Linked DNA regions of Rhodovastum atsumiense. The main gene of each other region encodes a partner of the protein of the gene in region 2 in a complex. Links are inferred from orthologs where the notes say so. Each region holds a gene or a part of one and is shown on either strand. Other genes may lie near its edges. The genes, in order: dnaG and NBY65_RS13885.

Region 1 (13,017 bases), 3.2 Mb from region 2 along the record:
GGAAGGTCAGCGGGCTCTCGCACAGCCCGCCGATCATCATGTCGCGGCCGGCCTCGATGCGCTTGGCGATGGCGATCTCGCCCTCGCGGGACAGCAGCTCGACGCTGCCCATCTCGCGCAGGTACATGCGGACCGGGTCGTCGGTGCGGCCGAGGCTTTCCTCGTCGACGTTGCCGGCCTGCTCCTCGTCGCCGCCCTCGTCGGCTTCCTTGATCTTGGCCGCGGGCCCCTCGCCCTCCTCGGTCTCCTCGCCTTCGACGACCTGGATGCCCATCTCGTTGAGATTGGCCATCACGTCCTCGATCTGCTCGGAGCTGTTCTGCTCGGGCGGCAGCACGGCGTTGAGCTCGTCGAAGGTGATGTAGCCGCGCTCCTTGCCGCGTGCGATCAGCCGCTTCACCGCGGCCGACTGGACGTCGAGCAGGGTGGTGTCCGCATCCGGGTCGGTCGTGGCGGCATCGGTCTGCACGGCGGGCTTCGTGGCCATCGATCAGCGAACTCCAAAGAGGGGGCCAAAGAGCGGGCAGGCGTGCGGAACCGTGTGAGGCCCGTGCGGCAGGCTGCGCCTCATCGGTCGGTCTCCAGTCCCTGTTCGCCCCGGTTGAGGGCTTCCTGGGCGGCGCGCAGCGAAATCAGCCGACGCTGCGTCGCGGCGTCCATCCGGACGGCGAAATCGCGCTGCGCCAGCGCGACTTCCTCGTCCAGACGGCTGCGATGCATCAGTCCGAAGATGTGCCACCAGCCTGCCTCGGCTTCTGCCGGCATGGCGCGGGGCGAGGCGCATTCCGGCAAGGGGATGGGCAATGCCGAAAGGGCCTGCGCAGCTTCCGCCGCCAGTCCAACCGCGGTGAGGTGGGTCATCAGCTCCGCGGAGTCAAGATGTTCGGAGCCAACGAACCATTCCAGCATGGCTGACCGGAGTCTGGCGAGGGATTCCGGCAACACCAGGCTGCCGAAACGCTCCTCGACCTCCTGCAGCAGCACCGGATGGCGCAGCAGGATGGCGACCAGGATGCGGGCCTGCTCGGCGGCAATGGCATCGGCGCCGGGCGGGGCGGGTGGAGGCGCCGTCACCGCCGGCCGCGAGTCGCCACCCCCGATTCGGCCCGGACGGCCTCCGACCGACCGCGCGCCATCGCCGCGCGCCCCCGGGCGCCCCCCGGGGCGGCCGCCCCGATAGCGCTCGCGGAAACGGGCACGGAACGCGGCGCGGTACTCCCAGCCGAGGGCACGGTCAGGAATCTGGTCGGCCACTTCCTCCAGCCGCCGGCTGAAGGCGGCGCGCTGCTCGGGCGTGGCGTCGCCGAGGCTCTCGCGCAGCAGGTCGAACAGCGCCTCCGACAGCGGCCGGGCGGCATCGAGCACGGCCTGGAACGCCGCCACCCCGTCGGGCCGGCGCACCAGCGTGTCCGGATCCTCGGGCGGCGGCAGGGTGGCGAGCTTCAGGCTGCGCTCGGCGGTCAGATGCGGCAAAGCCAGCTCCGCCGCCCGGCCGGCCGCACGGGCGCCGGCGGCGTCGCCGTCGAAACAGAGCACCGGCACCGGCGAGAGCCGCCACAGCTCGGCGAGTTGCTCTTCCGTCAGCGCGGTGCCGAGCGGCGCCACCGCGCCGCCGAACCCGGCCTGGTGCAGGGCGATCACGTCCATGTAGCCCTCGACCGCCACCACGCTGGCGCCGCCATGCGCCGCCTCGCGGGCGAGGTCGAGGCCGAACAGGGTGCGCCGCTTGGCGAACACCGCCGTTTCCGGGCCGTTGACGTATTTCGGCTGGCCGTCGCCGAGGATGCGGCCACCGAAGCTGATGGTCCGGCCGCGGCGGTCGCGGATCGGGAACATCACCCGGTTGAAGAACATGTCGGCGGCGGGGCGGCCGGACTCGGCGGGCTTCATCAGCCCGGCCTCGATCAACTGGGCCGGCTCGATGCCCTCGCGGGCCAGTTCGGCGGCGAGCGCCCCCCGCCCCTCGCCCGCCCAGCCCAGGCCGAAGCCGCGGATGGTCGCGTCAGTGAGCCCGCGGTTGCGCAGGTAAGCAAGCGCGCGCGCCCCTTCCGGCAGGAACAGGCGGCGCTGGAAGGCCTGGGTGGCGGCCTCCAGCACCGCATACAGGTCAAGGCGCCGCCGCTCGGCCGCGGCCACGGCGGGGGACGGCTTCGGCACCTCCAGCCCGGCCTCGGCGGCGAGCTGCTCCACCGCCTCGGTGAAGGAGACGCCCTGGCTGCGCATGACGAAGCTGATGGCATCGCCATGCTCGCCGCAGCCGAAGCAGTGATAGTGGTCGTCGTAGACGTAGAAGCTCGGCGTCTTCTCGCCGTGGAACGGGCAGCACCCCTTCCATTGCCGGCCGGCGCGCGCCAGCTTCACCCGCCGGCCGATCACCGCCGGCAGCGGCGTGCGCGCGCGCAGCTCGTCGAGGAAGGCCGGGGGAAGCGCCATGCCGGGGCCTCAGGCCAGGGCGGCGGGGGAAGCGGCGGTCAGCCGCCGAGCTTCGCCTTCACCACCGGCCCGACCCGGGCCATGTCGAGCGCCGCGCCGTGTTTGGCCTTCAGCGCCCCCATCACCTTGCCCATGTCCTTGATCGAGCCGGCCCCGGTCTCGGTGATGGCCGCCGCCACCGCGGCGGCGAGCTCCGCCTCATCCATCTGCTTCGGCAGGAAGGTCTCGATCAGCGCGATCTCCGCTTCTTCCTTGGCGGCCAGCTCCGGGCGGTTGCCCTGGCGGTACAGCTCCACGCTCTCACGCCGCGACTTCGCCATGCCGCGCAGCATCGCCAGGATCTCGTCGTCGGAGACGTGCTCGATGCCTTTCGGCCGGGCGGCGATGTCGACGTCCTTCAGCTTCGCGAGGATCATGCGCAGGGTGGAGACGCGCGGCGCATCCCCTGCCCGCATGGCCGTCTTCAGTTGCTCGGTGAATTGCTCGCGCAGGGCCATCGGTGCCTCCGGTAACAGCATCCCTCCTATATAGCGTTCGGACTCCGGCCCGAACCCCCATGGGAAGGAACTTCCCACCCATGGCATGGGCGCATTGCTTTGGGAAGAAATTTCCCATATTTTGCCCCTATGGCGAATGTGGACGAGATCATCGCGCTGCTGGGTGGCGCGGCGGCGGCGGCGCGGCGCCTTGGCGTCGGCACCGAGGCCGTGCGCAAATGGCGCCAGGCGCGGGCCGTCCCCGCCCGGCACTGGCCGACGCTGATCCAGGCCACCGGCCTGCCGCTGGAAGCGATGCCCGGCGCCCCATCCCGCCCCGACCCGATCCCCGTGCAGGGTAGCAAGATGACCGATCCGACCGATGCGCCGCAGGGCGCCACCGCTGCCCTCGTGCTGGCCGATGGCGCCGTGTTCTGGGGGCGCGGCTTCGGCGCCCCCACCGCGACCGCCCCGGTGGGCGAGGTCTGCTTCAACACCGGCATGACCGGCTACCAGGAAACCCTGACCGATCCGTCCTATGCCGGGCAGATCATCACCTTCACCTTCCCCCATATCGGCAATGTCGGCATCAACCAGGAAGACATCGAGGCGACCACCATCGCCGCGCGCGGCCTGGTCGTGAAGCAGGACGTCACCGAGCCCTCGAACTGGCGCGCCGCCGGCCACCTGGATGCCTGGCTGCGGGCGCAGGGCGTGAGCGGCATCGGCGGCGTCGACACCCGCGCGCTGACCAGCCGCATCCGCGACGGCGGCGCGCCGAGCGGGCTGATCAGCTTCCCCGCCGATGGCCGCTTCGACATCCCCGCCCTGGTCGCACAGGCGCGGGCCTGGCCGGGACTCGCCGGCATGGATCTGGCGAAGCAGGTTTCCTGCACGCAGGGCTATTCCTGGGACGAGACGGAATGGGCCTGGCCCACCGGCTTCGGCCGCCAGGAAGCGCCGCGATACCACGTGGTCGCGGTGGATTTCGGCGCCAAGCGCAACATCCTGCGCTGCCTCGCCGCCGCCGGCTGCCGCGTGACCGTGGTGCCGGCCACCGCCACCGCCGAGGACATCCTGCGCCATGACCCGGACGGCGTGTTCCTCTCCAACGGCCCCGGCGACCCGGCGGCGACCGGCGAATACGCGGTGCCGGCGATCCGCGGCGTGCTCGCCTCCGGCAAGCCGCTGTTCGGCATCTGCCTCGGCCACCAGCTGCTCGGGCTCGCGCTGGGGGCGAAGACCTACAAGATGGAACGCGGCCATCGCGGTGCCAACCAGCCGGTCAAGGACCTGACCACCGGCCGGGTGGAGATCACCAGCCAGAACCACGGCTTCGCGGTGGACGAGAAGACCCTGCCCGCCGGCGTGCGCGTCACCCATGTCTCGCTGTTCGACGGCAGCAACGAAGGCCTGGCCTGCGACGACCGCCCCGCCTTCAGCGTGCAGTACCACCCCGAAGCCAGCCCCGGCCCGACCGACAGCCATTACCTGTTCCACCGCTTCGTCGAGCTGATCGAGCGCCAGCGGGCCTGACGTGGCCGATCCCCTGGACGTCCTGTTGCGGGTGGGCTTCCACCATGCGGTGACCGCCGCCAACGCCGACGAGGCGCGGCAACGCGTCCAGGCGCTGGCAGGGGGATCCCTGGACACTGCCGCCTTCCATGACGCGGTCGCCGCCGCCGTTGCCGCCGACCTGATCCGCGACCCGATCCGCCTGCCCCCCGGCGGCCTGCAATGCCATTGGCGCCTCGAGCTCACGCCCGCCGGCGTGCAGCGCGCCCGCGCCCTCTCCGGAGCCTGAGATGCCCAAGCGCACCGACATCCACTCCATCCTGATCATCGGCGCCGGCCCGATCGTCATCGGCCAGGCCTGCGAGTTCGACTATTCGGGCGCGCAGGCCTGCAAGGCACTGAAGGCCGAGGGCTACCGCACCATCCTGGTCAACTCCAACCCGGCCACGATCATGACCGATCCGGGGCTGGCGGACGCGACCTATGTCGAGCCGATCACCCCCGAATTCGTCGAGCGCATCATCGCCCGCGAGCGCCCCGACGCGGTGCTGCCGACCATGGGCGGGCAGACCGCGCTGAACACGGCGATGAAGCTCGCCGCCAGCGGCGTGCTGGAGAAATACGGCGTCGAGCTGATCGGCGCGAAGGCCGACGTGATCGACCGCGCCGAGGACCGGCTGAAGTTCCGCGACGCCATGGCCGAGATCGGCATCGAGAGCCCGCGCAGCGCCATCGCCCATTCGATGGAGGAAGCGCGCGCGGCGCTGGCGCAGGTCGGCCTGCCCGCCGTCATCCGCCCGAGCTTCACCCTCGGCGGCACCGGCGGCGGCATCGCCTATAACCGCGAGGAATTCGAGCGCATCGTCACCGGCGGCCTCGACGCCTCCCCCACCAAGGAAGTGCTGATCGAGGAATCGGTGCTCGGCTGGAAGGAATACGAGATGGAGGTGGTCCGCGACCGCGCGGACAACTGCATCATCGTCTGCTCCATCGAGAACGTCGATCCGATGGGCATCCACACCGGCGACTCGGTCACGGTGGCACCGGCGCTGACGCTGACCGACAAGGAATATCAGCGCATGCGCGATGCCTCGATCGCCTGCCTGCGCAAGATCGGCGTCGACACCGGCGGATCGAACGTGCAGTTCGCGGTCAACCCGGCCGACGGACGCATGGTGGTGATCGAGATGAACCCGCGGGTGTCGCGCTCCTCGGCGCTGGCGTCCAAGGCCACCGGCTTCCCGATCGCCAAGGTCGCGGCGCGGCTTGCCGTCGGCTACACGCTCGACGAACTCACCAACGACATCACCCGCACCACGCCGGCGAGCTTCGAGCCCACCATCGACTACGTCGTGGTCAAGATCCCCCGTTTCACCTTCGAGAAATTCCCCGGCACGCCGCCGATGCTGACCACCAGCATGAAGTCGGTCGGCGAGGCGATGGCGATCGGGCGCAGCTTCGCCGAGGCGCTGCAGAAGGGGCTGCGCAGCATGGAGACCGGGTTCTCCGGCCTCGATCCGATCGAGCCGCCCGGCGATGGCGGCGCCGACGCCTTCCGCGCGGCGTTGTCCCAGCCCAAGCCCGACCGGCTGCTGATGGCCGCCCAGGCGCTGCGCGCCGGGCTCTCGGTCGAGGAAATCCACAGCACCTGCAAGTTCGACCCGTGGTTCCTGCGCGAGCTGGAACGGATCGTGCAGGCCGAGCGCGCGGTTGCTGCCCAGGGCCTGCCGCAGGAAGCGGGCGCGCTGCGGCGGCTGAAGGCGCTGGGTTTCTCCGACCGGCAACTGGCGCAGCTGGCCGGCGTCACCGAGCCGGAGGTCGCCGCCCTGCGGGATAAGCTGGGTGTGCACGCTGTCTACAAGCGTATCGACACCTGCGCCGCCGAATTCGGTTCGGCCACGCCGTACATGTACTCGACCTTCGAGGGCGGCTTCGGCACCCCGGTCTGCGAGGCCGATCCCTCCGCGCGCGAGAAGGTGATCATCCTGGGCGGCGGCCCGAACCGCATCGGCCAGGGCATCGAGTTCGACTATTGCTGCGTGCACGCGGCCTATGCGCTGAAGGAAGCCGGGTTCGAGACCATCATGGTCAACTGCAACCCGGAAACCGTCTCCACCGACTACGACACCTCCGACCGCCTTTATTTCGAGCCGCTGACCGCCGAGGACGTGATCGCGCTGGTGCGCCGCGAGCAATCCAGCGGCAAGGTGCTCGGCTGCATCGTCCAGTACGGCGGGCAGACGCCGCTGAAGCTGTCGCAGTCGCTGGCCAAGGCCGGCATCCCGATCCTCGGCACCAGCGCCGACGCCATCGACATCGCCGAGGACCGCGAGCGCTTCCAGCATCTGCTGCAGCGGCTCGGGCTGCGCCAGCCGGAGAACGGCACCGCCCGCTCGACCGGGGAAGCCGAGGCGATCGCCGAGCGCATCGGCTATCCGGTGGTGATCCGCCCGAGCTACGTGCTCGGCGGCCGTGCCATGGAGATCGTGCACGACCAGAAGGGCCTGCACCGCTACATGCGCGAGGCGGTGCGCGTCTCCGGCGACAACCCGGTGCTGATCGATCGTTACCTCAACGACGCGATCGAAGTGGACGTGGACTGCATCGCCGATGGCGAGACGGTCTATGTCGCCGGGGTGATGGAGCACATCGAGGAAGCCGGCATCCATTCCGGCGACTCCGCCTGCGCCCTGCCGCCCTACACGCTGAGCCCGGCCGCGGTGACCGAGCTGAAGGCCGAGACCGAGGCAATGGCGAAGGCGCTCGGCGTGGTCGGCCTGATGAACGTGCAATACGCGATCAAGGACAACGAGATCTTCGTGTTGGAGGTGAACCCGCGTGCCTCCCGCACCGTGCCCTTCGTCGCCAAGGCCACCGGCGTGCCGGTCGCCAAGATCGGCGCGCGGGTGATGGCCGGGGCACGGCTGTCGGAATTCCGCCTCGACCCGCAGGCGGTGGCGCCGCACGTGGCGGTGAAGGAAGCGGTGTTCCCGTTCAACCGCTTCCCCAATGTCGACACCATCCTTGGCCCGGAGATGAAATCGACCGGCGAGGTGATGGGACTGGATTCCAGCTTCGAGCGCGCCTTCGCCAAGAGCCAGCTCGGCGCCGGGGTGCGGCTGCCCGATCACGGCACCGTGTTCCTTTCGGTGCGCGACGCGGACAAGGCCGGGGCGGTCGCGGTGGCGCGGCGGCTGGTGGAGATGGGCTTCTCCATCATGGCCACGCGCGGCACCGCCAGCCGGCTGCGCGAGGCCGGCATCGCCGTCTCGCCCGTCAACAAGGTGCTGGAAGGCCGGCCGCATTGCGTGGACGCGATTCGCTCCGGCGATATCCAGATGGTGATCAACACCGCCTCGGGCGCGCAGTCGGTAACCGACAGTTTCGAGATCCGCCGCAGCGCCCTCACCCACGGTGTACCGCACTACACCACCATCGCCGGCGCCCGGGCCGCGGCCCATGCCATCGCGGCGCTGCGCAGCGGGGCACTTGAAGTTGCCCCGCTCCAGGCCTATTTTCGCGGATCGTTCTGAGCCCCGGCGCGGCTCGGCTTCGCGGATCCCCCTGTGCGCAAGCATGGGGGGTTTGCGTGAACCGGGCCGCGGCGGTCGCGTTTTGGGCTGCCACCGCACCTGACCGGCCGCGACGATCCGATACCATGCCGTGACGACATCCCCACCCTGGATTTTTCGAGGTTTCCCGACGTGCAGAAGTTCCCGATGACCGCCCCTGGCCTGCAGCGGTTGGAGGAAGAGCTCAAGACGCTGAAATCCATCGAACGTCCGGCGGTCATCCGGGCCATCGCCGAGGCGCGGACGCATGGCGACCTCAGCGAGAACGCGGAGTACCACGCGGCGCGGGAGCGGCAGAGCTTCATCGAGGGCCGCATCGCCGAGCTCGAGGAGATCGTCTCCTCGGCCGAGGTGATCGACCCCTCCTCCCTCTCCGGCGACCAGGTGAAGTTCGGCGCCCATGTGAAGCTGGTCGACGAAGAAACCGATAAGGAAGCCACCTACCAGATCGTCGGCGTCCACGAGGCCGACATCAAGGCGGCGCGCCTGTCGATCTCCTCGCCGCTCGCCAAGGCGCTGATCGGCAAGAAGGTCGGCGACACCATTTCGGTTCCCGCCCCGGGGGGCGACCGCAGCTACGAGATCCTGTCCGTCCAGTATCGCTGATCCCGTGATCACCCTCGCGGACGTCCGCGCGGCCGCCGAGCGCATCGCCGGCCGCGTCCTGCACACGCCGTCCGTGCCGTGCGACGTGATCTCCCGCGCCTGCGGCGCGGAAGTCACGCTCAAGCTGGACAATCTCCAGGCGACCGGCGCCTTCAAGGAACGCGGCGCCGCCAACCGCCTCGCGTTGCTGACCGAAACCGAGCGGCGCGCCGGCGTGATCGCCATGTCGGCCGGCAACCACGCCCAGGCCGTGGCCCGCCACGCCCAGTTGCTCGGCATCACCGCCGTCATCGTGATGCCCAAGCACACCCCGCTGACCAAGGTCTCGCGCACCGCCGCCTGGGGGGCGCGCGTGGTGCTGCACGGCGATACCCTCGCCGAGGCCGCCGCCCATGCCCAGGCCCTGTCCGAACAGGAAGGCCTGGTCTTCATCCATCCCTACGACGACGCCGGGGTGATGGCCGGCCAGGGCACGATGGCGCTGGAAATCCTCGCCGACTCGCCGGAGATCGACACGCTGGTGGTGCCGATCGGCGGCGGCGGATTGATCGCCGGCTGCGCCGTCGCCGCCTGCGGCCTGCGCCCCGGCATCGAGGTGATCGGCGTCGAGGTCGCCGCCTACGCCGCCATGGCCCAGCGACTCGCCGGCCAGCCGGTGTCCGTGGGCGGGACCACCATCGCCGAGGGCATCGCCGTACGCGATATCGGCCTCGGCCCGCTTTCGGTGATCCGGGCCCATGTCGCCGACGTGGTGGTGGTGCCGGAACGCGCCGTCGAGGAAGCCATCGCCCTGCTCGGCGAAGGCGCGAAAATCGTGGCCGAAGGCGCGGGCGCCAGCGGTATCGCCGCCCTGCTGGCCTTCCCGGACCGGTTCAAGGGCCGCCGCGTCGGCGTGCCGATCACCGGCGGCAATATCGACCCGCGCATCTTCGCCAACGTGCTGCTGCGCAACCTGCTGCGCGACGGCAGGCTGGTGCGGCTGGTACTGGAAATCCCGGACCGCCCGGGCGTGCTGGCCGATATCTCCGGACGCATCGGCGGGGCGGGCGGCAACATCATCGATGTCTCGCACCATCGGCTGTTCGCGTCACCATCCGTGCAGGCGGCGCAGCTCGAGGTGATGTTCGAGACCCGCGACGCCGAGCACAGCGCCGAAATCGTGCACGCATTGGAACAGATCTACACGCTTCGGCGCGTCTGATCGGCAAAAGGCAAGGCAAGGGCTTCGCCCTTGACCCACCAAGGGCCACAAGGCCCTTGGATCCCATTCTTGCTGCGCGGCACAGCAAGCCTAGCCGAGCACCTCCCGTAGCTTGCGCGCGAGCGCCTCGACGGTGAACGGCTTCGGCAGGAGGCTGATGCCGATGTCGCGCAGGCCCTGGTGGCTGATGGCATTGCGGGCATAGCCCGTCATGAACAGGACCCGCAGCCCGGGGCCACGCTCGCGCGCCTGCTCGGCCAGTTGCCGGCCATTGATCCCGGGTAGCCCGATATCAGTCAGCAGCAGCGCGATTTCCGGATTTGCCGCCAGCACCTCCAGGGCCTGCGCCCCGTTCGGCGCCTCCAGCACCCGATAGCCGAGATGGCGCAGCGCATTGGTGACATAGTCGCGGACGCTGTCGTGGTCCTCGACCACCAGCACGGTCTCGTTGCCCCGGGGGATCTCGGCATAGGAGATCTCCGGGACAGCTTCGCAGGCGGTGTCATCCAGGTGCCGCGGCAGATAGAGCTTCACCGTCGTTCCGTGGCCGAGCTCGCTGTACAGCGAGACATGGCCACCGGATTGCTTGATGAAGCCGAACACCTGGCTCAGCCCGAGCCCGGTGCCACGGCCTTCCGGCTTGGTGGTGAAGAAGGGATCGAAGGCACGCTGCATGACCTCCTCGCTCATGCCGGTGCCGCTGTCGCTCACCGCCACCATGACGTACTGGCCGGGCTTCATCTCCGGGCGCACCGCCGCATAGGCGTCGTCGAGGAAGACATTGCCGGTCTCCAGGGTCAGCGTCCCCCCATCCGGCATGGCGTCACGGGCATTCACCGCCAGGTTCAGGATGGCGTTCTCCAGCTGGTTCGCATCCACGCAGCTCCGCCACAGCCCCGCGGCGAGCACCGTCTGGATCGAAACCTTCTCGCCGAGCGTCCGCGCCAGCAGCTCCGACATGCCCTTGAGCAGCTTGTTGGCGTCGATGACCTGCGGGGTCAGGGCCTGCTTGCGGGAGAAGGCCAGCAACTGATGCGTCAGCCGGGCGGCACGCTGCGCCGCGTCGCGGATCGCCGACAGGATCTGGCCGGCCTCCTGGCCGATCTGCGCGCCGATGCGCCGCTCCAGCAGGCTCGCGCCGCCGAGGATGGCGGTGAGCAGGTTGTTGAAGTCGTGCGCCACGCCGCCGGCCAGATGGCCGATGGTCTCCATCTTCTGCGCCTGCGCCAGCGTCGCGCGGGTCTGCTCCAGCGCCTCTTCCATCTGCCGCCGGCGGGTGATGTCCCGCGTCACCTTGGCATAGCCGACGAGGCGCCCGGCCTCGTCGCGCAACGGATTCATGACGACGCTGGCCCAGAACCGGCTGCCGTCCTTGCGAACCCGCCAGCCCTCGCCTTCGAAGCGGCCCTCGCGCTGCACCGTCTCCAGCGTCTGCACCGGAACGCCCGCCTCGCGATCCTCGGGCGTGTAGAACACCGAGAAATGCCGGCCGAGGATTTCTTCCGCCCGGTAGCCCTTGATCCGCCCGGCGCCGGTGTTCCAGGTGCTGACGCAGCCGCCGGCGTCCAGGCGGAAGATGGCATGGTCCGTGACGCCGTCGAGCAACACGCGGAAGCTTTCCTCCGTCTGGCGCAACTGCTGCAGCGCCTGGTTGCGCTCGGCCTCCCGGATGGTGAGCTGGTCGGAGACGCGGCGGAATTCCGCCGGGGTGGGATAGGCCGCGGCCCGCATGACCAGCGGCCACAGCATGATGGCCGTCACCACCGAGATACCGGCGCAGGCCGCCTTCACCACCCCCTGCACGCCGTAAAGCGGATACCAGAGCGTGAGGATCTCGATGAAATGGGTGGCGCCACAGGCCAGGATGAAGGCGGCGAACATCCAGAAGATCCGGCCGAAGGCCAGGTCCTGCCGCCGGCTGACGAAGGCGGCCAGCGCCAGGGGAATGGCGAAATAGGAAATTCCGATCGCCGCGTCGGACGCGGCGTGCAGCCAGATCAGCCCGGGCTGCCAGGCAAGGCAGAAGCCGTGCGGCGGCAGTCCCTGCATGCCGAGGACGTCGAGAAGGGAGCCCATGCACCTTCCTCCAGGCTTTCCTGCCCATCGTTGCGGCCTTTGCCGTCGGCCGGACCAGCGACGGGCGCCAATACCATCGCGCACCCGCACAGAAAGCCCGACCACGGCAAGCGTTCACGGCCGTAACGCACGCCCGCCGGCAAATGCGCCGCTGGGCAGCAGCAAACCGTGGATGGTGTCTCCCTTGCAATCTCCCTTGCAATGGGTGAAGAGGCGTGCAGGCCAGTGTCAGGCGATGCCCAACTGTTTCAGCACGGGCAGTTGGCGCTCCGTGAACATGCCGAAGCGAAAGCGCAGCGCGGCGAGGTTCTCCTCGGAGCTTTCCAGGGATTTGCCGTCCTGGACCAGGCGCTGCCCCTGCTGGCTGAGGATGTCCCAGGCGAAGCCCGGCGGATCCGCCTGCCCGCTGCGCGTGCCGAGCAGGAACAACTGGGCGATCCGGTCCACCATGATGCCGCCCCCGGTCACGGGCGAGGCCAGGAACTGGAGCTGGTCGGCGAAGCGGGCCCGCTGCAGCACCGCCTCGTTGAAGGGCGTTGTCCGCTCCGACCGTGCCGCCTCGCCCGCTTCGTCGCGCGCCGGCTGCAGGTGACCGCCGCCGACCAGGACCAGCACCGCCTGCTGCAGGCGCGGCCAGCCCAGCCTGGCGATGGTCGCGTCCTCGAGCAGTTGCCGCAGGGTGCGAGGCCCTTCCGCCAGGGCATCGAGCACCGGCAGGTAGGTCTCCGGCTGCAGGGTGGCCTGTCCGGCCGATCCGGTCACGGTGAGCTGCACGTCCTGGCGCGGCGTCGACAGCGCGACACGCTGCTCCAGCCAGATTTCCCTGGCCTCCTGGGCGAACAGCCCCACCGAGCCGCGGGCGAACACGTCGCGCCGGAACTGCTGGTTGACCATGAAGTCACGCACCGTCTCGCGCAGCGTCGGTTCGCTGATCTCGGCCAGCACCCGCAGTTGCTCGGGGCTCAGGTTGATCGCATCGATATGCTCGAGCAGAGCGGCGGAGCCGATGAAGTCGAGCTTGGCCTCGCCGAGTTCGGCGGCGACCTCGGCGTGGTAGAACAGCGTCCAGGCATCGTTCAGGTATTCATGGGCGAGATAGGCCCGGTTCTGGGCCTTGATCCGGTCGAAGCGGTCCCTG
Region 2 (16,464 bases):
CAGCGTGCGGGCGATGGCGGCGCCGATGCCGCCGGAAGCACCGGTGACCAGGGCGGTCTTGCCGTCCAGCCGGAACATGGCTGTTTCCTTGTCTCAGAGAGTCTTCAGGATCTGCTCGATCTCGGCCGGCGTGCCGACCGAGGCGGTCGCCGCGTCCGGGGCGATCCGCCGCACCAGGCCGGACAGCACCTTGCCCGCGCCCAGTTCGACGAAGCTGGTAACGCCGAGTTCGATCATCGCGTTCACGCATTCGCGCCAGCGCACCGTCGCGGTCACCTGCTGCACCAGCAGCCGGGAAATCTCGGCCGGGTCGGTCACCTTGGCGGCGGTGACATTGGCCACCACCGGCACCAGGGGCGCGCCCGGCGGGGATTTCTCCAGCGCCTCGGCCATCGCATCCGCCGCCGGCGCCATCAACGCGCAGTGGAACGGGGCGGAGACCGGCAGCAGCATGGCCCGCTTCACGCCCTTCGCCTTGGCCACCTCGATGGCGCGGTCGACCGCGGCCTTGTGGCCGGAGATCACCACCTGCCCGCCGCCGTTGTCATTGGCGGGCGAGACCACCTGCGTGCCGTCCGGGCCTTCCGCCGCCTCGGCGCAGACCGCGCGGGCGAGTTCCATCTCGGCGCCGAGCAGCGCGGCCATGGCGCCCTCGCCGGGCGGCACCGCCTTCTGCATGGCCTGGCCGCGCAGCCGCAGCAGGGCGGCCGCCCGCGCGGGGGTGAAGGCCCCGGCGGCGGCCAGCGCGCTGTACTCGCCGAGCGAGTGGCCGGCGACCAGCACCGCCTTGTCGGCCAGCTTCAGCCCGCCCTCGCGCTCCAGCACGCGCAGCACCGCCAGCGAATGCGCCATCAGCGCCGGCTGGGTGTTCTCGGTGAGGGTAAGTTCCTCGGCCGGTCCCTCGAACATCAGCTTCGACAGCTTCTGCTTCAGGGTCTCGTCGACCTCTTCGAAGACCTCGCGGGCGGCGGCGAAGGCGGCGGCGAGGTCCCGCCCCATGCCCACGGCCTGGCTGCCCTGGCCCGGGAAGATGAAGGCGTGCACCGGCATGCGGAAAAATCCCGAAATGAGAAGCGGGGGGCAATTGGGCGCGCGGCGTAGCTTCGCCCCGTGCCCCTGTCAATTGCCGGCGACACCGGGGACCCGGCAGACGGCATGCGCCGGGCGCGCGGACCAGCCCTGCGCAACGATCGACGCCGCATCGACCGGCGCCTCTTAATATCGCGACTGACTCGCACTTGCAGACCCACTTGCAGCCCCGGGAGCCCCGTCGTGGTTGGTCCTGCCGCCGTCCTGGCCGAAACATGTCCCGCCCACGGCTCCCCCTGCGCCCCGCCCGGCGCCTCCCCGGGACGGATCGCCCGCCTCGCCGCGCTGCTGGAACGGTTCTTCGTCACGCATCGCCGGCAGCTCTCCTGGGTGCATGCCGGGATGTTCGTGGTGTTCCTGCTGGTGATCGGCGGGCCGCTGCTGCTGCCCGACCCGCCCGGCGACGCCACCCCCTGGAACAATCTGCGGGTCGGCGCCTCCTATGCCCTGTGGGGGCTGTGGTTCCCGCTGGTGTTCCTGTCCGTCATCTTCGCCGGGCGCGCCTGGTGCGGCGTGCTCTGCCCGATGGGCGCGGCGGCGGAATGGGCCAACGGCGTCGGCCTGCGCCGGCCGATCCCGGCCTGGCTGCGCTGGGAAGGCACCCCGCTGGTCAGCTTCATCGTCATCACCCTGCTCGGCCAGACCACCGGCGTGCGCGACCATCCCGAGGCAGCCGCCGAGATCTTCGGCGGCACCATGCTGATGGCGATCGTGATCGGGTTCCTCTATGGCCGGCGCAAGCGCGCCTGGTGCCGCCACATGTGCCCGATCGGCCGGGTGCTCGGTCTCTATGCCCGGCTCGGCGCCGTGGAGTTCGCCCCGAAGACCCGCCTGCCCGGGCCGGAGGCGTACACGGAAAAGGGCGTCTGCCCGACCATGATCGACCTGCCGCACAAGGCGGAATCGCGCCACTGCATCAGTTGCTTCCGCTGCGTCAACCCCGACGCGCGCGGCGGGGTGTCGCTGCGGCTGCGCCGGCCGGGCGAGGAAATCGAGGCGATCCGCGACCACCACCCCAACCCGACCGAGGTGTGGTTCCTGTTCCTCGACACCGGCGTGGCGCTCGGCGGCTTCCTGTGGCTGGTGCTGCCCGCCTACCAGGACGCGCGGCAGGCCTTCGGCGAATGGGCAATCGAGCATGGCTGGGCCTGGATCACCGCGATCGGCCCGTCCTGGCTGATGAGCGTCCACCCCGACCGCGGGGAGACGTTCATGTGGCTCGATTTCCTGATGATCAACGGCTTCATGATCGGCTGCATGATCGCGCTGACGGTGGTGCTGGCGGCGACCACGGCGGCCGCCGCGGTGCTGGCACGGCAGGTGGGCGCGCGCGGCAGCTTCGCCGCCCGTTTCGCCGAACTGGGCTACCAGTACGCCCCGATCGCGCTGATCTCGCTGGTGATCGGCCTCGGCGCCGAGCTGTTCGAGCCGCTGCGCCGCACCGCCTTCGGCATTGAGGGAGTGCATATCACCAAGGGCATCCTGTTCCTGCTGGGCTTCGCCTGGAGCGTCTGGCTGGCCGACCGCGTGCTGGTCCGCCAGGGCGTGGCGGCGGGCCGGCGCTGGCTGCCGCTGCTGCCCGGCATCCTCGGCAGCCTGGCCACCGGCCTCGCGTGGTGGCCGGCCATCTTCGGGCTGTAATGATGATCAGCGGAACGTTGGCACGGCGGATTGCGCTTCGCTGATCCGTTGCAATGGCGGATTGCGCTGCGCTTATCCGCCCTACGGCCTGCCGGCCCGTGATCGTCCTTGCATCCGGCGGGCACGCGTGTATAAGCCCGCGCCTTCCCTGCCGGGTAGAGACGGCCTCTCCCGGCTATGCCCGCGTGCCATGGTGGCGCGGGACCTCGATCCAGCGGTCCGGGGCAGAGACAAGCCAGAGGGAGAGCCCATGCCGCTTTACGAGACCGTGTTCATCGCACGGAACGATGTCACGCAGCAGCAGGTCGAGGCCATCGCCGACGCGATCGGCATTCAGCTCGACACCGACCGTGGCATTGCCCCGGCCGCCGAGGGCGAGGAACCCCGTCCCTCCGCTTCCGTCAAGAAGCGCGAGTACTGGGGCCTGCGCAGCCTGGCCTACCGGATCAAGAAGAACCGGAAGGGCCACTACATGCTGCTCGGCCTGGACGCGGCCCCCGCTTCGATCCTGGAGATGGAGCGCCAGCTCAGCCTCAACGAGGACGTGCTGCGCTACATGACCATCCGCGTCGATGCGATCGAGGAAGGCCAGAGCGCCATTCTCTCGCGCAAGTCCGACGACCGCGAGCGTGGCTTCCGCGGGCCCAAGCCGGCCGGCCGCTTCGATTCCGGCCGCAAGCGTGGCTATGACGACCGCGAGGAGTTCCGCGCCCGCGAGGAAGTCGCCCCGCGCGCCGAGCGCGAAGATTTCCGCGGCGCGGTCGAGGAGTAAGCCACGATGTCCGACAGCACCGAAATCAATCCCGCCGCCCGTCGCGCCGCCGTCGGCGCGCGCCGTCCGTTCTACCGCCGCCGCAAGTCCTGCCCGTTCTCCGGCCCGAACGCGCCGAAGATCGACTACAAGGACGTGCGCCTGCTCTCCCGCTTCCTCTCCGAGCGCGGCAAGATCGTGCCGAGCCGCATCACCGCGGTTTCGGCCAAGAAGCAGCGCGAGCTGGCCAACGCGATCAAGCGCGCCCGCTTCCTCGCCCTGCTGCCCTACGTCGTGAGCTGAGGAGGGTCGCGCCATGGCATCCGTGGAAGTCATCCTGCTCCAGCGCGTCGACAAGCTCGGGCAGATGGGCGAGGTGGTGAAGGTGAAGCCCGGCTTCGCCCGCAACTTCCTGCTGCCGCAGAAGAAGGCGATCCGCGCCAGCAAGGACAACCTCGCGCGCTTCGAACAGCAGCGCGCCCAGCTTGAGGCGCAGAACCTCAAGCGCCGCGAGGAAGCCGAGCGCGTGGCCGAGCGGGTCGGCGGCCTGTCCGTCGTCGTCATCCGCCAGGCCGGCGAATCCGGCGGCCTGTACGGCTCGGTCAGCTCGCGCGACATCGCCGAGGCAGCCACCGCCGCGGGGCTGTCGATCACCCGCTCGCAGGTGGTGCTCGAGCACCCGATCAAGTCGCTCGGGCTGGCGAAGGTGCGCGTGGTGCTGCACCCGGAAGTGGTGATCACCGTCACCGCGAACGTGGCCCGCAGCCCCGAGGAAGCCGAGAAGCAGGCCCGCGGCGAGAGCATCGCCACCGAGGAGCCCGAGGAGGAGCCCGTCTACGACGAGGCCGCCCTGCTCGAGCAACAGCCGGCCGCCGAAGCGTAATCGCCCCGCCCCTCTCCCGCCGCGCGGGAGAGGGGCGACGGCTATCCCACCGCTGTCCCGATTCGCTTCGTGAAGCGGTGCGTACTTGAAACCTGTCAAGTTGGATAACCATTTCCTCGCCCGACCGACATCCAGGCGGGAGGGGAAACCATGCGTGCCGCCCTCGACAGGATCTTCCGGCGATTTGTGGTCAGCGGCCGCCTGACCATCCACTGGCCCGACGGCCAGGTTTCATCCCATGGCACGGGCGAAGGCCCGACCGCCGGTCTCGCGCTGCGGGACACGCGCCTGCTCGCCGGATTGCTGCTGCAGCCCGACATCACAATTGGCGAAGCCTATATGGATGGGCGGATCGCGCCGGTGGACGGCACGATCTACGACGTCCTCGACGTGCTGATGTCCAACTATTCCGCGGGCGCGGCACCGCATCGGCTGCTTGCGCTGCAGGAATTCCTCGGCCGCGTCACCCGCTGGATCCGCCAGTTCAACCCGGCCGCACGGGCGCGACGCAACATCGCCCGCCACTATGACCTGAACGGACGGCTCTACAGCCTCTTCCTCGATCGCGACCGCCAATATTCCTGCGCCTATTTCCGCACCGGCACCGAGACGCTGGAGCAGGCGCAGATCGCCAAGAAGCACCACATCGCCGCCAAGCTGAAACTCGACCGCCCGGACCTGTCCGTGCTCGACATCGGGTCAGGCTGGGGCGGCATGGCGCTGACGCTCGCGCGCGACTACGGCGCCCGCGTGACCGGCATCACCCTTTCCTCCGAGCAACTCGCCGAGGCGCGGGCGCGCGCGAGCGCCGAGGGGCTGCAGGAGCGTGTCGGCTTCGAGCTGTGCGACTACCGGGCGATGACACGGCGCTTCGACCGTATCGTTTCGGTCGGCATGTTCGAGCATGTCGGCGTGGTGCATTACCGTCAGTATTTCGAGGCGATCCGCCGCTGCCTCGCCCCTGACGGGGTCGCGTTGCTGCATGCGATCGGCCGTCCGGACGGACCGGGGCGCACCAATCCCTGGATCGCCCGGTACATCTTCCCGGGCGGCTATATCCCCGCCCTGTCGGAGGTGCTGCCGGCGATCGAGAAGGCCGGGCTGGTCGTCACGGACATCGAGATCCTGCGGCTGCACTACGCCGAAACGCTGCGCCACTGGCGCCGCCGCTTCGCCGCCAACCGCGACACCATCGCCGCGCTGTACGACGAACGGTTCTGCCGCATGTTCGAATTCTATCTCGCCGGTGCCGAGCTGGCCTTCCGCCGGCATGGCCAGATGGTGTTCCAGATCCAGATCACCCGCGACCAGGGCGCCCTGCCGCTCACGCGCGATTACATGTTCGAGGCGGAACGGGTGATGGCGCCGCGCGTCTCGGCGTGAGGCCGCGAAGGGCTCGCGAAACGCTCCGATATTATTACGATCTTTCGATGCGTTGATATCGAAACGATTTTACCGACTCCGCCCGCGCCCGCTGCCAGCGTTGCGATGGCATGCAAGGGCCGGGCGGCCCCGCATTTCCCCTGAGGCGACTCTGCCACAGCCCGCCCTAACGACGATTCCATCCCCCTGATCCACCTTATCCACAGGCCTTGCGCCCCTGTCTGGACGCGGTCCCGGGCGTTATGCTGGGGGCTTCCCAGGCGCCCCCCGCATGAACACAGTTGATTCGCCGCCCCCGCTGTTTGGCCTCTCGCAGCGCCTTCCCCCGGCCAATATCCAGGCGGAGCAGGCACTGCTTGGCGCGCTGCTGGCCAACAACAAGGCGTATGAGCGGGTCAGCGAATTCCTGCAGGCCGATCATTTCGCCAATCCGGTGCATGGCCGCATCTATTCCGCCATCGCCCGCCGCATCGAGGCCAACCAGCTCGCCGACGCGGTGACGCTGAAGGCCGAGTTCGAGCATTCCGGCATTCTCGGCGAGGTCGGCGGCACCGCCTATCTCGCGCAGTTGCTCGGCGCGATGGTCGGCATCATCAACGCCGGCGAGTACGGCCGTGCGATTTACGACGCCTGGCTGCGCCGGCAGCTCATCGACATCGGCGAGGCCGTCGTCAACAACGCCTTCGGCGCCACGCCGGAACTCGACGGCTCCGGCCAGATCGAGGTGGCCGAGCAGGAGCTGTTCAACCTCGCCGAGCGCGGCACCTCCCAGGGCGGCTTCGTCACCTTCGAGCACGCGCTGACCGAGGCGATCCAGAACGCCGAGCGGGCCTTCCACCGTTCCGGCGGCGTCTCCGGCCTTTCCAGCGGGCTGCGCGATCTCGACAAGAAGACCGGCGGGCTGCATCCCTCCGACCTGATGATCCTCGCCGGGCGCCCGGGCATGGGCAAGACGGCGCTCGCCACCAAGATCGCCTTCGGCGCCGCCCGCGCCTTGCAGGCAGAGGCGCGGGCCGCCGGGCCAGAGACACCCACGAAAGGCTCGGTCGCCATTTTCTCCCTGGAAATGAGCGCCGAGCAGCTCGCCACCCGCCTGCTTTCGGAAGAGTCGCGGATTTCCGGCGAGCGCATCCGCCGCGGTGATATCGGCCAGAAGGATTTCGACCGCTTCGTCCAGGTCTCGCGCGAGATCGGTTCGTTGCCGCTGCACATCGACGACACGCCGGCGATCACGCTCTCGGCCATGCGCACGCGCTGCCGCCGGCTGGCCCGCACCAAGGGCCTGTCGCTGATCGTGGTCGACTACCTGCAGCTCATGCGTCCCGCCGCCGGATCGCGGCCGGAAAACCGCGTGCTGGAAATCAGCCAGATCACCATGGGGCTGAAGGCGATCGCCAAGGAGCTCGCCGTCCCGGTGATTGCGCTTTCGCAGTTGTCGCGCTCGGTGGAAAGCCGCGAGGACAAGCGTCCGCTGCTGTCGGACCTGCGCGAATCCGGCTCGATCGAGCAGGACGCCGACGTGGTAATGTTCGTCTATCGTGACGAATACTACCTGCAACAACGCGCGCCCAAGCAACTCGCGTTCGAGAACGAGGAAAAGTTCCATGGCGCCGTCGAGAAATGGCAGCGCGACATGGAGAACGTGCATAACCGCGCCGAGCTGCTGATCGAGAAGAACCGCCACGGCGCCACCGGCAAGATCGACCTTTATTTCGAAGGCGAATTCACCCGCTTCGCCGATCTCGACCTGCACCACGATGGCGAGTGACGGCACCGGGATCCGCGGGCGCCCGGCTTTCGCACCATCCGGCACGTTCTGATATGGTCATGTGCTCTGGCCTGGAACCGCGCAGGCGCGCCGCGTCCGGCATGGGGTCGGACACGACGCCGCCGCGCCAGCAAGGATGCCGGAATCCGTGACGGAGACGCCTCTGGTGGACCGGGACAGCTTCCCCGCCACCGCCCCCGACGCCGCGACCGCGGTGCTGGAACTCGACCTCGATGTCATCGCCGCCAACTGGCAGGAGCTGCGCCGCCGCCATCCGGGCGGTGATGTCGCTGGCGTGGTCAAGGCCGACGCCTATGGCCTCGGTGCCGCCGCCGTCGCCCCACGCCTGTATGCGGCTGGCTGCCGACATTTCTTCACCGCCCATCTGGCCGAGGCGATCGCCCTGCGCCCGCGCCTGCCCGGCGCCCTGATCGCCCCGCTCAACGGCCCGGTGCCCGGCACAGAGCACGCTTATCTCGCGCATGACATCGTGCCGGTGCTCGGCGGGCTCGGGGAGATCGAGCGCTGGACCGCGCTCGCCCGCGCCGAGGGGCGGAAACTGCCGGTGCTGCTGCACGTCGATACCGGCATGAACCGCCTTGGACTCGATGCCGCCGGGCTCGCCGCCCTGGCCGATGCGCCCGAACGGCTCGCGGGGCTTTCGATCCGCTACGTCATGACGCATCTGGTCGCCGCCGAGCTGCCCGACGACCCCGCCAACGCGGAACAGCGCCGGCGCTTCGCAGCCGCCTGCGCCGTCCTGCCCCCCGCCCCCCGCAGCTTCGCCAATTCCTCCGGCATCTTCCTTGGCGCCGGATTCGCCTCCGACCTCGCCCGTCCGGGGGCGGCGCTCTATGGCATCAACCCCACCCCGGGACGGCCGAACCCGATGCGGGTGCCGTTGCGCCTGCGGGCCCGTGTGCTGCAGGTCCGCGACATCGCGGCCGGCGAGAGCGTCGGCTACAATGCCACCTGGCGTGCGCCCCGCCCCAGCCGCATCGCCACGCTTGGCATCGGCTATGCGGATGGCTGGCCGCGCCCGGCCTCGGGCCGCACCCGCGCCCTGCTGACCGGGGGGGGCTTTGACGGCACCCCCGTACCGCTGGTAGGCCGTGTTTCCATGGACCTGACCACCTGCGATGTGACGGACGCCCCGCCCGTGGTGCCCGGCGACTGGCTGGAACTCATGGGCCCCACCATCACGCCGGACGACATTGCCGATGCCGCCGGCACCAACGCCTACGAGATCCTGACCGGACTCGGCCCGCGTATTGCCCGGATCGTGCCGGCGTGACCGCGTTGCTGGATGCGCTGGCCAGGCTCGGCCGCGCCGTGCTGACCACCTTCACGGTGACCGGCCGGATTTCCATGTTCGCGCTGGATGGCCTGTCGCACATCGTCCGCCCGCCGTTCTACGGGCGGCTGTTCCTGCGTTCCTTCCTCGACATCGGCTATTACAGCCTGCCGGTGGTGGCGCTGACGGCGATCTTCACCGGCATGGTGCTGGCGCTGCAATCCTCGACCGGGCTCTCTCGCTTCAATGCCGAGAGCGCCATCGCCAATCTGGTCGTGCTCTCGATCACGCGCGAGCTGGGGCCGGTGCTGGCCGGGCTGATGGTGGCCGGGCGGGTCGGCGCCGCCATGGCCGCCGAGCTCGGCACCATGCGCGTCACCGACCAGATCGATGCGCTCAGCACGCTGTCCACCAATCCCATGAAATACCTGGTGGCGCCGCGGCTGCTCGGCGGGCTGGTCGCGCTGCCGCTGCTGGTGCTGGTCGCCGACCTGCTGGGCGTGCTGGGCGGCTACATCATCGCCACCGTCAAGCTCGGCTTCAATCCGGACGTCTATCTCGCCAACACCGTCAATTTCGTGCGCACCGACGACGTGGTCTCCGGCCTGGTCAAGGCCGCGGTGTTCGGCTTCCTGGTGGCGTTGATGGGCTGCTACCACGGCTATACCAGTCGCGGCGGCGCGCAGGGCGTGGGCGCTGCCACCACCAACGCCGTGGTTTCCGCCTCCGTGCTGATCCTCGCCTTCGACTACGTGATCACCGAATTGTTCTTCGCCCGATGACGGGGAACCCGCGGGACACGACGATGCAGGACGTGCAGGGCAAGATGGCGCAGAACGCGCGGGACACGATGAAAGGCGACACAGCAGCGGTCCCCAAGATCCGCCTGCGCGGCGTACGCAAGGCGTTCGGCGACAAGGTGGTGCTGGACGGCATCGACCTCGACATCATGCCGCAGACCTCGATGGTGGTGATCGGCGGTTCCGGCACCGGCAAGTCGGTGCTGCTGAAATGCATCCTCGGCCTGATCACGCCCGATGCCGGGGTGATCGAGATCGACGGCCAGGACGTGCTGCGCCTGGACCGGCACGAGGCCGAAAAGCTGCGCGCCCGCATCGGCATGCTGTTCCAGAACGGCGCCCTGTTCGACAGCCTGCCGGTCTGGGAGAACGTCGCCTTCGGCCTGCTCGCGCAACGGCGGGTGTCGCGCCACGAGGCCCGCGCCCGCGCCGAGGAGGTGCTGGCCCAGGTCGGCCTCGCCGCCAGCGTGGGCGAGCTGTGGCCAGCCGAGCTGTCGGGCGGCATGCAGAAGCGGGTGGCGCTCGCCCGCGCCATCGCCGCCCGGCCCGACATCCTGTTCTTCGACGAGCCGACCACCGGGCTCGACCCGATCATGGGGGCGGTGATCGACGGGCTGATCGTCGACTGCGTGAAGCGGCTCGGCAGCACGGCGGTGGCGATCACCCACGACATGGCCAGCGCCCGCCGCATCGGCGACCGCGCCGCCATGCTGCACAAGGGGCGGCTGATCTGGCAGGGCGCGGCGACGGAGCTGATGGAAACCGGCAACGAGATCGTCGACCAGTTCACCCACGGTCGCCGCGAGGGTCCGATCCAGATGGAGCTGCGGCGGTAGCAACGGGACCGGGAGTGTCGGCGCAAGCAGCGGATGGCCCGCGCGCCGGCGGTCGCGTCAACTGACGCGATCGCACCAGCAGGAAGCCCCGATGCAGATGCCAGCGCCCCGGATGGGCACCACCGAATGGATCATGCTGCTCGCCCTGTCGGTGATCTGGGGCGGGTCGTTCTTCTTCGTCGGCGTCGCGGTGCGCGAGCTGCCCTCGCTCACCATCGTCGTCCTGCGCGTCGCCCTGGCGGCGCTGGCGCTCTGGGGGGTGCTGGCGGTGCGGCGGATCCGCCTGCCCGCCGTGCCGGGACTCTGGACCGCCTTCCTGACGATGGGGCTGCTGAACAATGCCATCCCCTTCGTCCTGCTGGTCTGGGGCCAACACCATATCGCCAGCGGCCTCGCCGCCATCCTGAACGCGACGACGCCGCTCTTCACCGTTATCGTCGCCCATCTGCTGACCACCGACGAGCGGCTCACGCCCGGCAAGATGGGGGGGGTGATGGCCGGCCTGCTGGGCGTGGCCGTGATGCTCGCCGCCGATCCGGGCGGAGACTTCAGGACCAATCTGCTCGCCCAGGCGGCCTGTCTCACAGCCGCCCTCTCCTATGCCTTCGGCGGAGTATACGGGCGGCGCTTTCGCCGCCTGGGCGTGCCGCCTTTGGCGACCGCGGCCGGACAGGTGACCGCCTCCACGCTGATCCTGCTGCCCTGTGCCCTGCTGCTGGATCGGCCATGGGAGTTGCCGCTGCCGGGGACGGCGACGCTCGCTGCCCTGACCGGCCTCGCCCTGGCCTGTACGGCGCTGGCCTATATCCTTTATTTCCGTATCCTTGCCGTGGCGGGCGCGACCAACGTGGTGCTGGTGACCCTGCTGGTCCCGGTCAGCGCCATCCTGCTCGGCGCCCTGATGCTGGGCGAACGGCTCGAACCGCGGCACTTCCTGGGTATGGCGCTGATCGGCGGCGGCCTCGCCACGATCGACGGCCGGCCGCTGCAAGTGCTGCGCCGGGCGTGGGCAGCGTAGGAATGGCGCGTGATCCCATCGATCCACGGGCCGGATGCCATTCTCCTCACACCAGGCGCGTCAGCGCCCCTGGGACCTCCCCGGCTTGAACCTGTCACGCGGCTGACGCATACCGTGCGCAGGGATCCGCTCGGGCGCCTGCCGCGCGACACCTCATCCTGGACCTGAGCCATGGCCAAGCCCGCAAGCCGTTTCGTCTGCACCAATTGCGGGGCCGTCACCCCCAAATGGAACGGCCGCTGCGAAACCTGCGGCGAGTGGAACACCATCGTCGAGGACACCCCGGACTCCGGCCCCGGCGGCCTGCAGAAGCCCCGCTCGGCCGCGCGCAAGATCGCCTTCGTCGACCTCGCCGGCACCGCCGCCCCACCGCCGCGCGCCCCCACCGGCATCGCCGAGCTCGACCGCGTGCTCGGCGGCGGGCTGGTGCCGGGCTCGGCGGTGCTGCTGGGCGGCGACCCCGGCATCGGCAAGTCCACCCTGCTGCTGCAGGCCGCCGCCGCCCTCACCGGCCTGGGGCGGCGGGTGCTGTACGTCTCCGGCGAGGAATCCGTCGAGCAGGTCCGGCTGCGCGCCCGCCGCCTGGGCCTCGCCGAGGCGAAGATGGAACTGGCCGCCGCCATCAACCTGCGCGACATCGCCGCCAGCCTGGAGGATGCGAAGGACGCCGCCCTGGTGGTGATCGACTCGATCCAGACCATGTGGCTCGACAGCATCGACAGCGCGCCCGGCACCGTCTCCCAGGTCCGCGCCGCCGCCTTCGAGCTGATCCGGCTGGCCAAGACCAACCGCTTCGCCGTCGCCCTGGTCGGCCACGTCACCAAGGAAGGCGCCATCGCCGGCCCGCGGGTGCTGGAGCACATGGTCGATGCCGTCCTTTATTTCGAGGGCGACCGCGGCCACCAGTTCCGCATCCTGCGCGGGGTGAAGAACCGCTTCGGCGCCACCGACGAGATCGGCGTGTTCGAGATGACCGAGACCGGGCTGGCCGAGGTGCCCAACCCCTCGGCGCTGTTCCTGGCCGAGCGCCGGGGCAACGTCTCCGGCAGCGCCGTCTTCGCCGGGCTGGAAGGCACGCGGCCGGTGCTGGTCGAGGTGCAGTGCCTGCTCGCCCCCAATGCCGGCGGCTCGCCGCGGCGCTCGGTGGTCGGCTGGGATTCCGGGCGGCTGGCCATGCTGCTGGCGGTGCTGGAAACCCGCTGCGGCCTGCGGCTGAATGCATCGGACGTCTATCTCAACATCGCCGGCGGGTTGCGCATCGCCGAGCCCGCCGCCGACCTGGCCGTCGCCGCCGCGGTGGTTTCCGCCGCCGCCGACCAGCCGACCGACCCGGCGATGGTCTTCTTCGGCGAGGTCGGCCTGTCCGGCGAGATCCGCCAGGTCGCCCAGGCCGAATCCCGGCTCAAGGAAGCGCAGAAACTGGGCTTCGGGTGCGCCTGCCTGCCCCGCCGGGTGGCCCGCGGCAACCGCCCGCTCGCCGCCCCGGAAGGGCTGGCGCTGCAGGAGATCGGCCACCTCGGCGACCTGGTGGGCAGGTTTGCAGGACGATCAGGCGACTCATCGCCATGATGGGCTGGCATCGGATGGGGCAGCGACGATATATCCCCACGCAAATGCCGGAACACGCGCGGTGAATTGGGTCGATATCGTGGTGCTCGCCGTCATCGCCGTCTCGGCGATGCTGGCGTTCCTGCGCGGTTTCGTGCGCGAGGTGCTGGGCATCGGCGCCTGGGTGGCCGCGGCCGCCGCCGCCCTGTGGGGCGCCCCGGACTTTGAGCCGCGGGTGCGCGCCTGGATGGGCAATGGCGACCTCTCCGCCCCGATCGCCTACGTGGCCGTGTTCGTGGTCTCGCTGATCCTGCTCTCGGTCGTGGCCGGGCTGATCGGCGGGGTGGTGCGCGGTTCCGCGCTGGGCGGGGTCGACCGCAGCCTCGGCGTGGTCTTCGGCATCGTCCGCGGCGCCGCCCTGGTCGTCGTCGCCTATATCGCCGCCGGCTTCCTGGTGGCGCCTGAGCGCTGGCCGGAGCCGGTGCTGCAGGCGCGCACCCTGCCCTATGCCTACGAAGGCGCCACCTGGCTCGCCGAGCAGCTGCCGCCCCGCTACCGCCCTGCCGTGCCCAAGCCCCCTCCCGGGCGCGAGACCCGGGCCGCCGACCTCTTGCATGTACCTGCCCAGGGCCGGGCCACCGCCCGCCCGTGACGGCAGAAGGAGACTCGCCGATGCACCAGCGACCTGCCCCGCGACCGGATGACCGGGGCGCGGACGACAAGCTGCACGAGGAATGCGGTGTCATCGGCGTCTGGAACCATCCCGACGCCGCCGCCGTCGCCGCCCTCGGCCTGCACGCGCTGCAGCATCGCGGCCAGGAAGCCACCGGCATCGTCAGCTATGACGGCCAGCGTTTCCACACCCATCGCGGCCTCGGCCTGGTCGGCGACAATTTCGGCGACGCCCGGGTGATCGGATCGCTCGCCGGCGCGCGCGCGGTCGGGCACAACCGCTACGCCACCACCGGCGACACCGTGCTGCGCAACGTCCAGCCGCTCTACGCCGATTTCGAGTTCGGCGGCTTCGCGGTCGCACATAATGGCAACCTGACCAATGCCGGGGCGCTGCGCCGCGCGCTGGTGCGGCGCGGCTGCCTGTTCCAGTCCACCACCGACAGCGAGGTGTTCATCCACCTCATCGCCATCAGCCTCTATTCCACCGTGGTGGACCGGCTGATCGACGCGCTGAAGCAGGTGGTCGGCGCCTATTCGCTGGTAGCGCTCTCCAACGAGGCGCTGATGGGGGTGCGCGACCCGCTGGGCGTGCGCCCGCTGATCCTCGGGCGCATCGAAAGCAACGGCTCCTGGGTGCTGGCGAGCGAGACCTGCGCGCTGGACATCGTCGGCGCCAGCTTCGTGCGCGACATCGAGCCGGGCGAGATCGTCGTCATCAACGACGCCGGGGTGCACAGCATCAAGCCGTTCGGCCGGCAGCCGGCGCGGTTCTGTGTGTTCGAGTACATCTACTTCGCCCGCCCCGATTCCATCGTCGAGGGCCTGCCGGTCTACGAGGTGCGCAAGCGCATCGGCATGGAACTGGCCCGCGAAAGCCATGTCCCCGCCGACGTGATCGTGCCGGTGCCGGATTCCGGCGTGCCGGCCGCCATGGGCTACGCCAAGGAAAGCGGCACGCCCTTCGAGTTGGGCATCATCCGCAACCACTATGTCGGCCGCACCTTCATCGAGCCGACCGATTCCATCCGCCACCTTGGTGTGAAGCTGAAGCATTCCGCCAACCGCGCGATGCTGGAAGGGCGGCGGGTGATCCTGGTCGACGATTCGATCGTCCGCGGCACCACCAGCCGCAAGATCGTCGAAATGGTCCGCCACGCCGGCGCGGCCGAGGTGCACATGCGCATCTCCTCGCCGCCGACCACGCATTCCTGCTTCTACGGCATCGACACGCCCGAGCGCGGCAAGCTGCTCGCCGCCCAGCACACGGTCGAGGAGATGGCCGAGCTGATCGGCGCCGACAGCCTCGCCTTCATCTCCCAGGACGGGCTGTACCGCGCCCTCGGCCATGCCGGCCGCGATCCCGCCCGCCCGCATTACTGCGACGCCTGCTTCAGCGGCAACTACCCGATCGCCCTGCACGACCAGATCGACAACGACACCCGCCAACTCTCCCTGCTGTCCGAAAGTCGCTGATCCCCGATGTCCGATGATCCCGCCACCGCCTCCCCGGAAGGAGGCAGACCCGACACGCGCCCGCTCGCCGGCCGCATCGCCCTCGTGACCGGCGCGAGCCGCGGCATCGGCGCCGCGGTCGCGATCGAACTCGCCCGCCGCGGCGCCCATGTGGTGATCACCGCGCGCACCGAAGGCGGGCTCGAGGAAACCGACGACACCATCCGCGCCGGGGGCGGCAGCGCCACGCTGCTGCCGCTCGACATCAAGGACGGCAGCTCGCTCGACGCCCTGGGGCCGAGCGTGTTCCAGCGCTTCCGGCGGCTGGACATCCTGGTGTCCAACGCCGGCAGCCTCGGCCAGCTCACGCCGGCGCCGCATATCCTGCCCAAGGATTGGGACGACGTGGTGGCGGTGAACGCCACTGCCACGTGGCGGCTGATCCGCAGCTGCGGGCCGCTGCTGCAGGCCGCCGATGCCGGGCGCGCCGTGTTCGTCTCCAGCGCGATCGTGCTGCACCCGACCGCCTACTGGGGCGCCTACGGGGCCACCAAGGCAGCACAGCACCATCTGGTGCGGAGCTGGGCCGAGGAAACCCGCACCACCCGCCTGCGCGTCAACCTCGTCGATCCCGGCCCGGTCGCCACCAAGATGCGCCGGAGCGCCTTCCCCGGCGAGGACGCGTCGAAGCTGCCGAAGCCGGCCGATATCGCGCCGCGCATCGCCGACCTCTGCGGGCCGGGGGAAACCCGGCACGGGGAAATGATCCGGGTCAGCCCGGTCCCGGCGTAAGCCGTCGGGGCGCTGCCCCATAGGCGTTAGGATATTCTTGCGCTGAGGGGTTTGGCTTATTTTATGAGGGAGATGCAGACATTTGCATCTCCCCATGCGGATGACTGGGCCTTGGTTCGGTCGCGGTTGCCGCGCGATCTGGATCTGTCGCGATTGGCGCGTGAGACGAAGGCGCTTCTCCGGCCGCGCGGTGTGCGGGATGCGGGATGCGGAGAGCTTGCTGCGGTTGGCGCTGGCGCGCGGTCCGGGGGGGCTGTCGATCCAGGAGACGGCGGCCTGGGCTGAGTTGGTGGGGGTGGCCCAGCTGAGCGGCCCATCGCTGCACGATCGGTTGCATCAGTCCGTCGATTTTCTGCGGGCGATCGTGAGGTCTCAGCTGGAACACGGCCGGTCGGCGCACTCACCGCTGTGGGCCGGGCGACACCTGCGCATTGTCGACAGCACCAGCCTCAGCCAACCTGGCAGCAAGGGGACCGATTGGCGGGTGCACGCGGTCTACGACCTTGCCGCGGGCGGGTTTACGCATCTGGAACT

What was found.
Region 1: the proteins of NBY65_RS13885 (region 2) and dnaG are in contact, whole or in part, in a crystal structure (PDB 2R6A), measured with the Geobacillus stearothermophilus proteins. The link is inferred for Rhodovastum atsumiense from one-to-one orthologs. Residues at the interface, in WP_033016901.1 of Geobacillus stearothermophilus: Ser13, Glu15, Ala16, Gln18, Glu91, Leu92, Asp94, Ala95, Val96, Pro97, Thr98, Ala99, Ala100, Asn101, Tyr104, Tyr105, Ile108; in WP_049624496.1 of Geobacillus stearothermophilus: Lys456, Leu457, Leu458, Pro459, Ala460, Asn463, Ala464, Leu467, Leu535, Leu536, Ile537, Ala538, Gln544, Glu545, Asp548, Tyr549, His552.

Annotation. Positions count from the first base shown.
Region 1 is NZ_OW485601.1:6,306,978-6,319,994, forward strand. The notes cover bases 1-2,983. They hold dnaG (DNA primase), read right to left. Parts: upstream 2,434-2,983; coding sequence 568-2,433; downstream 1-567. Other genes in these bases: rpoD (RNA polymerase sigma factor RpoD), read right to left, coding at 1-487; NBY65_RS28405 (GatB/YqeY domain-containing protein), read right to left, coding at 2,472-2,930. In the rest of the region: carA (glutamine-hydrolyzing carbamoyl-phosphate synthase small subunit), read left to right, coding at 3,060-4,445; NBY65_RS28415 (hypothetical protein), read left to right, coding at 4,447-4,713; carB (carbamoyl-phosphate synthase large subunit), read left to right, coding at 4,715-7,957; transcription elongation factor GreA, read left to right, coding at 8,129-8,602; NBY65_RS28430 (threonine ammonia-lyase), read left to right, coding at 8,607-9,803; NBY65_RS28435 (PAS domain-containing sensor histidine kinase), read right to left, coding at 9,894-11,879; NBY65_RS28440 (class I SAM-dependent methyltransferase), read right to left, coding at 12,108-13,017. UniProt on the Escherichia coli protein: RNA polymerase that catalyzes the synthesis of short RNA molecules used as primers for DNA polymerase during DNA replication.
Region 2 is NZ_OW485601.1:3,062,110-3,078,573, reverse strand. The notes cover bases 5,421-8,266. They hold NBY65_RS13885 (replicative DNA helicase), read left to right. Parts: upstream 5,421-6,018; coding sequence 6,019-7,515; downstream 7,516-8,266. Other genes in these bases: alr (alanine racemase), read left to right, coding at 7,664-8,266; NBY65_RS13890 (SAM-dependent methyltransferase), read left to right, coding at 5,421-5,747. In the rest of the region: fabG (3-oxoacyl-[acyl-carrier-protein] reductase), read right to left, coding at 1-78; fabD (ACP S-malonyltransferase), read right to left, coding at 94-1,050; NBY65_RS13910 (4Fe-4S binding protein), read left to right, coding at 1,273-2,730; rpsF (30S ribosomal protein S6), read left to right, coding at 2,981-3,502; rpsR (30S ribosomal protein S18), read left to right, coding at 3,509-3,784; rplI (50S ribosomal protein L9), read left to right, coding at 3,798-4,364; more of NBY65_RS13890, read left to right, coding at 4,515-5,420; more of alr, read left to right, coding at 8,267-8,809; NBY65_RS13875 (MlaE family ABC transporter permease), read left to right, coding at 8,806-9,591; NBY65_RS13870 (ABC transporter ATP-binding protein), read left to right, coding at 9,660-10,445; NBY65_RS13865 (DMT family transporter), read left to right, coding at 10,537-11,463; DNA repair protein RadA, read left to right, coding at 11,635-13,032; NBY65_RS13855 (CvpA family protein), read left to right, coding at 13,094-13,663; purF (amidophosphoribosyltransferase), read left to right, coding at 13,684-15,159; NBY65_RS13845 (SDR family NAD(P)-dependent oxidoreductase), read left to right, coding at 15,166-15,930; NBY65_RS13840 (IS4 family transposase), read left to right, coding at 16,130-16,464. UniProt on the Escherichia coli protein: The main replicative DNA helicase, it participates in initiation and elongation during chromosome replication. Travels ahead of the DNA replisome, separating dsDNA into templates for DNA synthesis.